4 regions of the Oceanobacillus luteolus genome follow, and region 2 is predicted to be linked to each of the others. Evidence: riboswitches for the same ligand, from Rfam matches in the RefSeq annotation. Region 2 holds a riboswitch; each other region holds the start of a gene.
The links. A riboswitch is a leader RNA that binds a small molecule or an ion and turns the genes downstream of it on or off. The one in region 2 is predicted to bind S-adenosylmethionine.
Positions count from the first base shown of each region.

Region 1: it holds a riboswitch for S-adenosylmethionine, as region 2 does, so the genes downstream of both, ACFSBH_RS11090 (MetQ/NlpA family ABC transporter substrate-binding protein) here and ACFSBH_RS18150 (hypothetical protein) in region 2, are expected to answer to the same signal.
Region 3: it holds a riboswitch for S-adenosylmethionine, as region 2 does, so the genes downstream of both, ACFSBH_RS19160 (aliphatic sulfonate ABC transporter substrate-binding protein) here and ACFSBH_RS18150 (hypothetical protein) in region 2, are expected to answer to the same signal.
Region 4: it holds a riboswitch for S-adenosylmethionine, as region 2 does, so the genes downstream of both, ACFSBH_RS13070 (methionine ABC transporter ATP-binding protein) here and ACFSBH_RS18150 (hypothetical protein) in region 2, are expected to answer to the same signal.

Region 1 covers NZ_JBHUDE010000048.1:14,625-17,751, forward strand. The annotation lists gene ACFSBH_RS11085 (methionine ABC transporter ATP-binding protein) at 1-991, opposite strand, end outside; gene ACFSBH_RS11090 (MetQ/NlpA family ABC transporter substrate-binding protein) at 1,064-1,885, opposite strand; SAM riboswitch class I at 1,974-2,087, opposite strand; gene ACFSBH_RS11095 (pyridoxal phosphate-dependent aminotransferase) at 2,139-3,127, opposite strand, start outside.
Region 2 covers NZ_JBHUDE010000159.1:25,669-28,795, forward strand. The annotation lists gene ACFSBH_RS18140 (VOC family protein) at 1-352, shown strand, start outside; gene ytvI (sporulation integral membrane protein YtvI) at 362-1,456, opposite strand; SAM riboswitch class I at 1,642-1,749, shown strand; gene ACFSBH_RS18150 (hypothetical protein) at 1,848-2,174, shown strand; gene ACFSBH_RS18155 (nucleotidyltransferase domain-containing protein) at 2,203-3,003, shown strand; gene ACFSBH_RS18160 (DUF779 domain-containing protein) at 3,051-3,127, opposite strand, start outside.
Region 3 covers NZ_JBHUDE010000162.1:40,568-43,694, forward strand. The annotation lists gene ACFSBH_RS19155 (PTS fructose transporter subunit IIABC) at 1-804, shown strand, start outside; SAM riboswitch class I at 964-1,067, shown strand; gene ACFSBH_RS19160 (aliphatic sulfonate ABC transporter substrate-binding protein) at 1,204-2,187, shown strand; gene ACFSBH_RS19165 (ABC transporter permease) at 2,203-3,057, shown strand; gene ACFSBH_RS19170 (ABC transporter ATP-binding protein) at 3,075-3,127, shown strand, end outside.
Region 4 covers NZ_JBHUDE010000114.1:4,081-7,207, forward strand. The annotation lists gene ACFSBH_RS13065 (methionine ABC transporter permease) at 1-527, opposite strand, end outside; gene ACFSBH_RS13070 (methionine ABC transporter ATP-binding protein) at 528-1,544, opposite strand; SAM riboswitch class I at 1,701-1,801, opposite strand; gene ACFSBH_RS13075 (thioredoxin family protein) at 1,867-2,196, opposite strand; gene ACFSBH_RS13080 (toprim domain-containing protein) at 2,269-2,631, opposite strand; gene gcvH (glycine cleavage system protein GcvH) at 2,785-3,127, opposite strand, start outside.

The DNA of each region.
Region 1 (3,127 bases), on a different contig from region 2:
GAACGCCTTGATCATTTAAGAATTGTAAGGAGGCGCTTATCTTATCTTGTTCACCAACAAGATGAACGACTAAGTTTCCAATAATGCCATTTTTTAATTCCATAATATTTGCCGTTAAAATATTCGGTACAACACCAAATTTTTGACTGACATGGGCAAGCAATGGTTGACCCGTGTTTTCACCGATAAATGTAAGTCTTGTTACCGTACCTTCGAGCTTCAATTGATCAACAAGGGAAGTTGATAATTTACGCTGAGATATTGTATCCAAGAATTTCTTTGTCGTTGGTCGATCTGGATTAGTGAATAGGTCGATACTAGATCCCTGTTCAATGATTTCTCCTTTTTCTAGCACGTATACATAATCACAGATTTTCTGAATGACGCTCATCTCATGTGTAATAAGTAAAATGGTAATACCCAACTCTTTGTTGATTTTTAATAGCAGATCCAAAATTGAGTTGGTCGTTTCAGGATCCAGTGCACTCGTCGCTTCGTCACTTAGCAGGACGTCTGGTTCTTGTGATAATGCTCTTGCGATTGCGACCCGTTGTTTTTGTCCACCAGATAATTGAGAGGGGTAGCTATGATGTTTGTCGGATAGTTCGACGATCTTTAAATATTTTTCAACCCGTTTTTCGACTTCTTGCTTATCATATCCAAGAAGCTTTAATGGAATAGCGACATTATCATAAACGGTTGCCGTTTTCATGAGATTGAAGTGTTGGAATATCATACCAACTTTTTGTCGGGTTTGACGTAGGTTTTCTGGTGACAGGGTAGTGAGATCTGTTCCATTGATGAGCACTTTTCCGCTATCCGGCTTTTCCAGTAGATTGATAAGGCGGATTAAAGTACTTTTCCCCGCTCCACTGTAACCAATTACACCATGTATTTCTCCTTTTTTAACATGGAGGTTTACGTTATTTACAGCAGTTACATTCCCATTTTTTGAGGGAAAGACTTTCTTGACGTTTTCTAATTTAATCATTTTAAGTTCATTCCTTTCTGAAAAAGAATGCTGCTTCCGAGCAACATTCTTTTTCCTATCCTTACTTCTTGATTATTCATCCCAACTTGGAATGATAGAACCTTGAAATTCTTCTTCAATAAATGTTTTCACTTTATCTGATTGATAGGCTTGGACGAATTTTTCAACGGTCGGGTCGTCCTCATTTTCAGCCCTTACAACGATGTAGTTCACATAAGGAGAATTCGTTGACTCGAGTAAAATCGAATCTTCTTTCGGGCTGATGCCGGCTTCTAATGCAAAGTTCGTATTGATGGCGGCCACATCGACTTCACTGAGCTGCTTTGGAATTTGCGCAGCATCCAACTCGATGAATTCAAGGTTTTTGGGATTATCCACCACATCATGGATGGAAGCCGTTTCTGCTTTACCTTCTTCCAGTGTAATGACTCCAGCTTCTTCTAAAATGAATAATGCACGTCCTCCATTTGTCGGATCGTTAGGTAGACCAAATTTTGCACCATCCGGCAGGTCCTCGATACTCTCATAAGTTTCTGAGTAAATCCCCATCGGGTTTAAGATTGTTTTACCAACTGGTACTAAATCTGTGCCATGGTCTTCGTTAAACTGGTCGAGGAAAGGTCCATGCTGATAACTGTTCAAATCCAAATCACCTTCAGATAAAGCCGTATTTGGCAGGACATAGTCGGAGAATACTTTCAATTCAACTTCAAGCCCAAATTCTTCAGCAGCAACCTCTGCAGCAACTTCCGCAATCTCTTCCTGAGGACCAGAAGTAACACCAACAACAATATTTTTCTCATCTATCGCAGCATCGCCAGTCTCCTCCTCACCACAAGCAACTAGCAAACTAGCAAGTAAAAGTACAATGAATACAGAACCTAACTTTCTCATTTTATTTCCTCCTCTGATTTTCATTTGATGGTATAAAAACAGCCTCTCTTTCAACGAAAGAAAGAGAGGCTCATTATGTAGAATTCCCCTCTTATCTTCCAAAACATAACGTTTTGCTGGATGTAGCACCTTTTTTTATGGTTGCCATAAAAAGGTTGCCGAGCTTCATCGGGCCAGGTCCCTCAGCTTCTCTTGATAAGAGATTAAATTATTAGATTGTATTAATATAATCTACATTATTATTTCGTTTCAGTCAACTATATTTCTGATAATTTTCGTCTTTAATGAAAATATTCAACTTTTCAATTCGTTGAACGGCTTCTTTCAGGCGCTCTTCATCCACGAGCAGGCCAATACGGACATAGCCTTCTCCAAATGAACCAAAGCCTTTTCCTGCAGCAACCGCAACATCTGCTTTTTCCAATAGAAAATCGGCGAATTCCTCGCTCGTAAAGCCTTTTGGAACAGGAAGCCAAGCAAAGAAGGAGCCTTGTGGAGCTTCAACGTCCCATCCAATCCGCTTACATTCTGCAATCAACGCATTTCTGCGCCCTTCATAAAGCTGAACCAATTCATCGACACAAGTTTGATCTTCTGTAAGAGCGACCGCCGCCGCATGCTGTATAGCTGGGAACATACTGACAAACAAGTGATCCTGCAATAGATTGATAGCTTCAATCATTTCAGCGTTGCCGACTGCAAATCCGATACGCCAGCCTGCCATATTATACGTCTTCGATAAAGTATACAGTTCGATTCCCGTATCTTTTGCTCCGTCTGCCTCAAGGAAGCTCACCGGCTTCTTCCCATCGAAACCAATTGCTCCATAAGCAAAGTCATGCACAATTCCAATCCCATGTTCTTTACCCAACTTCACTGTTTCTTCAAAAAATTCCTTTGAAGCAGTCGCACCAGTCGGGTTGTTGGGGTAATTCAAATAAAGGAGTTTCGCTTCTTCCAATTGTTCCGGGCTAAGCTTATCATAATCCGGTAAAAATCCATTTTCACGAACTAATGGCATGACATCAAAGCGGACGTCTGCGAGTCCTACGCCAGATAAGTAGTCAGGATAACCAGGATCAGGCAGCAACATTAATTCCCCTTCATTCATTAGCGCAAGCGGCAATTCCACTAACCCGATTTTCGTTCCAAACAAAATCGCCACTTCTGTCTCCGGGTCAATATCCACATTGTATTCCCGTTTATAAAAATCCGCCGCAGCTTGTTTGAGTTCAGCTGTTC
Region 2 (3,127 bases):
TGTAGTAGAGTTTATCTCCAGACATTCTATCTCGGAAAGGGGAGAAGGGCCATTCTCTGTAGAAGATGTACTAAATATTAGTGAAATTGGCCTTACAGTTGAGGATGTTGTAACTGTTGGAAATAGATTGATTGAAATTGGTATCCATGAACGGGATGATAAACCAATCAGCATCACATCGCTTAACTTTATGGGAGAGAAATCTAAGGGGATTTTTATCATCCTCAATAAACCTGGAAGGCAATGGTTCTTCTCAGATAAAATATCTGCGGTTTACCCATTGGAGATTACCACTTCCAATCAGTATCGAATTTCTGTTGATTCCAATAAAGTAGATGTATATCGAAAGTAAAAGAGCGGATTAATCAGGTTTTATGCCTGATTGATCCGCTTTAGCAGTAAGTTTGAACAGACCAGCTTCTTTTGCTGTTTGAAATGCGATATAGACGAATGGCCCGAAAATCAACCCGAGTATGCCTCCGAATACATATCCAAAATACATCGATAAAACCGTTGGAAGGGCAGCTAACCCAATAGAGTCACCCAATACTTTCGGTTCAATGATCCGGCGCAGAACAAGTAATACAACCGTCAGCACGAGAAGCTGGATTCCTGTAAATGTATTTCCGAGAATCATTGCAAATATTCCCCATGGTACAAGGACCAAAGCTGGACCGACATAGAGCGGAATGATGTCGACCACCCAAATAACTATCGACATGATCAAGGCGGATCCAGGTGCGATAAATTTGAGGCTGATATAACATAAAATGAATACACCGACACTCAAAATGAACTGTGCTTTCCAGTACCCGAGAAACACTTCACCCATCCGCTTAGAAACGACTTGAAGCTTTTTGGATAGATCAGAGCTGAACCAACTCCAGAAGATTTTCTTCACTCTTGGTAATTCCAAGCTGAATAAAAAAAGAGCAATCAAGAAGAAAAGCGATACAAAAATCAAATTTGGAATCGCAGACACCATACTTTGTACAAAGGAGCCAATCCCAGTAATAATAGAGGTGGTGATACTTAAAGCAGTCTGCATGAAGTCAGAAGACAGAGCCTCCAATTCTTCAATGATCACATCCGCCATCGGTACTTCCTGGAGAAAGAGATAGAAGCTTTCAATATTTGTTTCGATGAATTTCTGTATTTCCACCGCATAGCTAGGAATCTGAAATGCCCAGCTGTAGAGAATATCAAATACAACGACGACAGTAAAATAAATCAACAGTCCGCTAAGAACTAAAAAGGAAAGAAAGGTGATGAGTACGGGTAATATTCGTTTTTGCCATTTAAATCGCTTCATCAGAAAACGGACAAATGGCTCAAAAATCAAAGCGAGTAAAAATGCCAGCAGAATCGGGGAGATTTGTGAGAAATAAAAATATGTAATAAGTATACCAATAACGATAAGTATTCCAATTATAATACGTTTTGCAATTACGTTCATTGTGCCCATCTAAATAGCAGCTCACCTTTCGAATTCAGATTGATAAATTCATATAAAAGTTATACTTATTATAACAGGTTAAGAGATGAAATTCGTGATTGAAATCATTTTATTTCGAATGAATCGTGTTATTCAAGAACTTTACAAACTGTGAATCTTGTGATAAAACATAATTACAACTTAATCAGTTATCAAGAGTGAATGAGAGAACTGGCTCGATGACTTCACAGCAACCTGCTCGAACAAGTAAGGTGCTCCACCCAGCAAAGCGAAACTGCTTTGGATGATAACAAGAGGAACGGAAAACTTTCGCCCTTTGTTGCACTCCGTATGCAGCAAAGGGCGTTCTTTTTGTTATCCTCCAGGAAAATTAAAGGAGGAATAGAATAAGATGAATACGAGTGGATGGATTAGAGGAATGATTGCCAAAAATTATGAGAGTGAAGACTTCCTGCTATTTGTTGGTGAGGGAATAGAGCGGCAACTTCTGGAATGGGACGGAAACTATGCGGTGAACATTATGAAATTGGCAGATTATCATTTTATCGTGAGATTAGAGGAAACATATTATGAAACTGTCATCTCTGAAAGACGAATTGCTGAACTGCAGGCGACCGGTCCATTTGCTTTGGATGCGGAAATTTGGAATGGATTGGTACAGGATGGATTGTCGATCGTCAAAGGGTATGGGAATTATTTGGAATATGTAGGGTTATGATCTGTACGGAAGAGGGGAGTCATTCACAATGACAAGGTTAAAAGCTGGGTATGGTCTTGACAATCAAGGATATATTATAAGTGATGTAAGTGTGGAGAAGATAAATCCTGTTTTCCTGCCTTGCATTAGGGATTCTGTTGAACGTCTTCGAGTGTTATTTCAATATCAGCTTCACAGTGTTTATGTGTACGGAAGTGTGCCCAGAGGAGATGCGGTAATTTCTAAATCGGACTTGGATGTCATCGCGATGTTTCATGGTGAACTAAGTTCGAGAGAGAAGTCTGTGTTAAAGGAGCTTGCTCAAGGGTTATCTGCCCAATATGAATCCTTGGTTCGTGATGTCGGAATAGCAGTTGCGAATTATCAAGATATCATGGATCCTAAGAATTATTATGAAAATGCCTTTATCAAGGAAATATCTGTTTGTGTATTCGGTGAAGACGTAGGGGAGCAATTTGGTCCGTATAAATTATCAGCTGAAATCGCAATTAGTTTTAACGGAGATATTGGTGACATGCTTGCTAGAACGCTGGAAAAGTTAAATAAGGCTTCTGAGAAAGAGTGGCATACAGTTGTGCAAAACTTTTCCCGTAAACTGATTCGAACCTATTATTCCATGGTGATGGTACGCTCGCAAATATGGACGACACGCCTTGCTGAACAGGCGGAAGTCTTTATAAAGTATTTCCCTGAGAAAACATCTGTTGTCAGGAGGCTACTGGAATGGGTGAATGAACCACCACAGGACCAGGAAACAGTCTATGAATTATTTGAAATGGAAGGAAACTGGGCTGCTCATAACTTTCATAAGGAAGTTATTATAAATTAGCAGGGTCCTCTTGGGTTAAGGGCCCGGATACAGGTTCTTATAGAATATTAGAGAGCTAACTCTTTTCTTTCTTCCTCCGTAAATACCCTTGAGCGTGTTAAAAAACGCTTCCCTTCAGGACCTT
Region 3 (3,127 bases), on a different contig from region 2:
ATTGCAATGAGTATTGCCGACCGACCTGGTCTCATGCCTGGAATGGTAGCTGGTTTAATTGCCGTGAATAGTGATGCAGGTTTCCTCGGTGGTTTGGTTGGAGGCTTCCTTGCTGGTTATATTGTCGTTCTACTCAAGCAGCTTTTCCGCAATTTACCGAAATCATTGGAAGGTTTAAAACCGATTTTAATTTATCCTGTGATCGGCTTATTCTTTACTGGAATATTAATGTATTATATTTTTGGCCCAATTTTCTCAGGGATTAATTCAGCGATGATTAATTTCTTGCAAAATCTAGGAACAGGGAATGCGGTCATTCTTGGAGTGATACTTGGAGGAATGATGGCGATTGATATGGGTGGACCATTTAATAAAGCCGCTTACGCTTTCTCGATAGGAATTTTCACTGATACAGGTGATGGTAGTTTAATGGCGGCAGTAATGGCGGGCGGAATGGTGCCTCCACTTGCAATCGCGGTAGCCACTACCATGTTCAAACATAAATTTACAGAAGGCGAACGTAAATCCGGATTAACAAACTATGTTATGGGAATATCATTCATTACAGAAGGAGCCATCCCATTTGCAGCAGCTGATCCTATACGAGTCATTGCTTCGTCCATTATTGGAGCAGCAACTGCAGGAGGATTAACCCAGCTATGGAATACAGCCATCCCTGCACCACATGGTGGACTTTTCGTTATTCCACTTGCTGAAAATGCCTTGCTTTTCCTATTAGCTTTAGCTATTGGAACAATGGTTGCAGCAGTTGTACTTGGATTGTGGAAAAAAACAGTACGTTAACACATGTTAAAGATAACCCTCTGTGGGTTATCTTTTTTTATCCAGAAATTTCCTCGAATTAGTATTTTCGTCTCATCTTCCCTGAAAAGATTGACTTGAAAAAATTATGATGTTATTATGCATCTAACACAAAAATTTTTAGAACAATTGAATAATTATTTCTTATCCAGAGCGGCGGAGGGACTGGCCCGATGATGCCCGGCAACCTACTTAAAAATAGTAAGGTGCTAATTCCAGCAGGATTATATCCTGGAAGATAAGAAGAGCGTAATGATAAATCAACCCTCTTCTTAACGGAAGAGGGTTTTTATATTTTCATAAGTAGGAGGTTAGGAAACAGGATATATACCCTTTTTCAAGATAAGGGAAAAATGAATGTTAATCAGGAGGAAAAAAACTATGAAAAAACTAAAATATTTGATCATCAGTATGGTTGGATTAGTATTACTCATTTCTGGATGTTCCACTTCAGCCAGTACGGATGGTAAGCCAAAAAAAATCAAATTGGATTATGCGTACTACTCCCCTACTAGTCTAGTATTGAAAGAATTTGGATGGCTGGAAGAAGAATTGAAGGAAGATGGCATAGAAGTTGAATGGGTGTTAAGCCAAGGCAGTAATAAATCCTTGGAATTCCTGAACAGTAATAGTGTAGATTTCGGTTCTGCGGCAGGTGCGGCTACCTTAATGTCAAAAGCTAATGGCGCTCCAATCAAGACCGTCTATATCTTCTCCAAACCAGAATGGACTGCACTCGTCACAAATCAGAATTCAGGAATTGAATCGATTCAAGACTTAGAAGGAAAACGAGTTGCCGCTACACTGGGTACGGATCCATACATTTTCTTGCTTCGTGCTTTAAATGAATCCGGTATCTCAGCAGATGATGTTGAAATTGTAAACCTGCAACATGGAGATGGTGCTTCTGCCTTATCTTCCGGTTCTGTTGATGCCTGGGCGGGGCTTGACCCACATATGGCAAGACTGGAATTGGAATCCGATGCCGAACTGTTTTATCGCAATCCTGACTTCAATACGTATGGATTTTTAAGTGTAAGAGAGGAATTTGCTGAGCAATATCCCGACTATGTGGATAGAGTTATTGAGGTTTACGAGAAAGCTAGAGAATGGACCATTGACAATCCAGAAAAGGCTGCAGAAATCCTGGCAGAAGAAGCGAGCATCGAACTGGAAGTGGCAAAAACACAGATTGAACGGAATGATTTCTCCAATGCTATACCGAGTAAGCTGCATCATGAGGCGCTGATTGAAGCAGGCAATGTCTTACTTGGAGAAGTAATCGATGAAACAACAGATATTGAGGAAGTAACTTCCGAACTCATTGATTCGTCGTTTGCGGAAGAATCAATCAAGTCTGAATAAGGTGGAGGGAACAAGATGAAATACAAAGGGGAATTAACAACATCAGTACCTTTAAAGAAACATATCGAAAAGAATAAAGCTACTGGGAAACTTAATGGATTTTCAGGGTCTGGAAGAACAGTAATTTTAGGCAGTATTATTCCGGTAACCCTCTTAATAATATGGGAGGGTTTAAGTAGATTAGAAGTATTACCTGCCTACCAGCTTCCCGCACCGACCGTTATTTTCAACACCATCCTGACGATGGCGCAGGATGGAACGTTATGGTCGCATATCGGGATAACGACTATCCGTGTATTTCAAGGATTTATATTAGGTACCATCGTTGCAATCATCCTAGGATCGTTAGTCGGATTTTATAAAAAAGCGGAGCAACTGTTAGACCCGATGCTACAAGCCTTCCGCTCCATCCCTTCCCTCGCTTGGGTACCTTTATTCATCCTATGGATGGGAATTGGCGAACCTTCGAAGGTGACGATGATTGCAGTCGGTGTGTTTTTCCCGGTGTATTTAAATATCGTGAGCGGGATAAGCGGCGTGGACCGAAAATTAATCGAAGTCGGCAAAATGTATGGTTTAAACAACTTCCAACTCATCAAAAGAATCATCTTACCTGCTGCATTGCCTTCCTTTATTGTCGGACTCCGCAGCGGTCTTGGCTTAGGGTGGATGTTTGTTGTCGCAGCGGAACTAATGGGTGCAAGTCAAGGGTTAGGGTATTTACTCGTACTTGGACAAAATACACTTTCACCCGAGACAATTATCGCAAGTATTATTTTATTTGCAGTGATTGGTAAATTATCGGATTGGATTTTAAAACTGATTCAAGACAGATCTTTGCATTGGCAGGATAGTCTGGAACGATCGTAAACATAGGGGGTAATCAAATGAGCCTTGAATTAAGGGATGTCAGCCGAACGTTTGACGGGAAAACAGCAGT
Region 4 (3,127 bases), on a different contig from region 2:
TAGTCTCCAAGACCGCCTGCTCCAATTACACCAGCCATTGCAGTATAACCAATCAAGGCTATCGCTGTAACAGTTAGTCCAGACACAAGTGCCGGTAAAGACTCAGGTATAATAACCTTGAAAATAATGGTCCTTGTTTTTGCACCGATTGATTTTGCGGCTTCAATTACACCCTTATCCACTTCACGAAAAGCTATCTCAACAAGACGAGCATAAAATGGTGCCGTACCGATAATCAAAGCAGGCAATGCAGCGCTCGGCCCTCGAATCGTTCCAATCAAGAAATTCGTAAAAGGGAAAAGTAATAAAATCAAAATAATGAATGGGATGGCACGGAATATATTAACAATTGCCGCGGTTATTATATGAATGAATTTATTTTCCCAAATTCCATCTTTTGACGTCAAAAACAATAATAATCCTAATAAAATTCCCAAAATCAGAGTACCGATCAATGCGATACCTGTCATATATAGTGTTTCATTAGTTGCTGTAATCAATTCATCTGTTTTTAAGTTACCAAACATTTAGATGACCTCCACTTCTACGGAGGTTTCACTCTGAATATATTTAATGGCACTTTCGATTTCCGAATCATTACCTGTCACTTGAACGAATAGTGTTCCGTAACTTCCTGTTTTCGTATTCGTAATCTTACCTTGTAATATATTGATATCAACCTCGTATCGCTTAGCGATCTGGCTGATCAATGCTTGGTTTGCTGATTCACCAATGAATTGCAGTTTGAGCAGTGTACCCTCCGAATTTGTTTCCATGATACTTGAAATATTTTCATCCTCATCATTGCCCATTGCCTGATGAACAAATTTTTTCGTAATCGGCTGTTGTGGATGAAGGAATACATCGAGAACATCACCAAGCTCGACAATTTTCCCGTTCTCCATTACAGCAACTCGATGACAAATTTTTCGGATTACTTGCATCTCATGGGTAATTAATATAATGGTCAGTCCCATTTTCTCATTAATATCTACAAGTAAATCCAAAATAGAATTTGTAGTTTCCGGATCAAGTGCAGATGTAGCTTCATCACAAAGTAAGAGTTTTGGTTTATTCGCTAATGCCCTCGCAATACCGACCCGTTGTTTTTGTCCACCACTTAACTGGGAAGGATAAGCATTTTCACGTCCGGTCAACCCGACGAGGTCGATAAGTTCCTGCACCCTTTTTTTCCGCTTTTCTTTACTTACTCCTGCGATTTCAAGAGGAAATGCAATGTTTTCTGCAACGGTCCTTGACCACAATAAGTTAAAGTGCTGAAAAATCATCCCGATATCCTGACGGGCGATTCGAAGTTCATTTTGATTAAGATTTGTTATTTCATTATCTTCAATGGTTATTGTGCCCGCTGACGGTTCTTCTAGTCGATTGATCAGACGGATAAAGGTACTCTTTCCCGCACCACTATAACCGATGACTCCAAAAATCTCACCATTATTGATGTCTATATCCACATGATCAACGGCAGTTATTTGCCGGTCTTTTGTAATAAATTCTTTCTTTAATCCCTTAATGGAAATCAATAGATTGTCTCCTTCCATACAGCTTACCACTTAAATACCGTCCCATTATTAAAAATGGAATACATCTATTTAGTATAAACATAATTACTCAATAAATTAAAAACGTCTTTCTGCTCGGAGAACAGAAAGACGCATAGTTGATTATCATCTCTTGTTCTCTCATCTATCAAAAAAATTTGCAGGAATTGGCACCTTTCAAATCCTTGAAGGTTGCCGCGGTTTCATAGGGCCAGTCCCTCCGCCGCTCGCGATAAGAGTAAAACTATTAAATTAGTATAAACGAATAATAGCATGAGGGGTCTTAAACTGTCAACAAAATGATTTATTTAAACATTTCTGGGCGATACTCATATAAATACCGATAAATATTTCCGGTTGAATAGAAGGTATAAATTTTTTCTTTCACTTCATTATTTTCTACAATCAATAAACACGGAACACTTTCGATTTTGTATTCATGCAAAAATGGCTCCTCGAAATTTGCGTTCATTTCAAGAAAAATTGTTTGGTTATGGATTTCTTCAATTTTCTCTAACATTGCTCGTGCAACCGTGCATGTCCCACAGAATGTTGAATAGATAAATAAAATATATGAATCATTTAATTGCTTTGATGTGATTTTTTGCATATTTTCACCTGTTAATATAAAGATTCATCACTTCACTTGAAGGGATAATCAGCCCTCCAAGTGAAACGATAGTTGAATTTATATCTTATCTTACAGTCAATTGTACTGCAAATAAAACGGTCTTACTGTAAAGTGTTTTGCCACAAGTAATGAAGCAAGTATTTTATATGGGGTGGTAGCCACTTCCCGATAATCTTTACTGATATAAATATGCTCGGCATGTGGCAGTTCCTTAGCTAGTTGTTTTCTAAGCCTCAGTCCTGATTTATCTTCATCAACAAAAATATATACATCATTTTCATCTAAATTATACATATCCAAAAGCTCATCAAACCGATTAATGCTTAAAGTGCCGTTCGTACAAATAATCGTTACATCTTCATTTAAAATTTCTTCAATTTTACGTTTATCCGACAACCCCTCCACAATAATCACTTTTTCGGTTTCGTGTGCAATCATCTCAAGACACTCCTTATCCCATCGAGTCATCTGCTGATTGTTATAGTATATGAAAAAGAGGAGGTCAACTATACTCTTCACCGCATAGTTAGGCCCCCTCTTTATTCCTAATCAGAAAGCATACAGGTTGAAGAGGCTTTATCGATAAAAAAATTAATCCTCTTCAATAATAGCTTTATATTCATCTGCTGTAAGCAGGTTGTCCCACTCACTTTCGTCATCCAATTCAACAACGATCATCCATGCGTTTTCGTATGGAGATTCATTAACGAGTTCTGGACTATCCTCCAGTTCTTCGTTCACTTCTACAACTTTACCACTTACCGGTGCATAAAGTTCAGAAACAGTTTTTACTGACTCGACACTTCCGAATGAATCGTCTGTTTGAACTTCATCATCCACTTCGGGCAATTCAACGAAGACAATATCTCCTAATTCGTCTTGTGCAAAATCTGTAATTCCAATACGTACTTTATTGTCGCCTTCTTTTTTAATC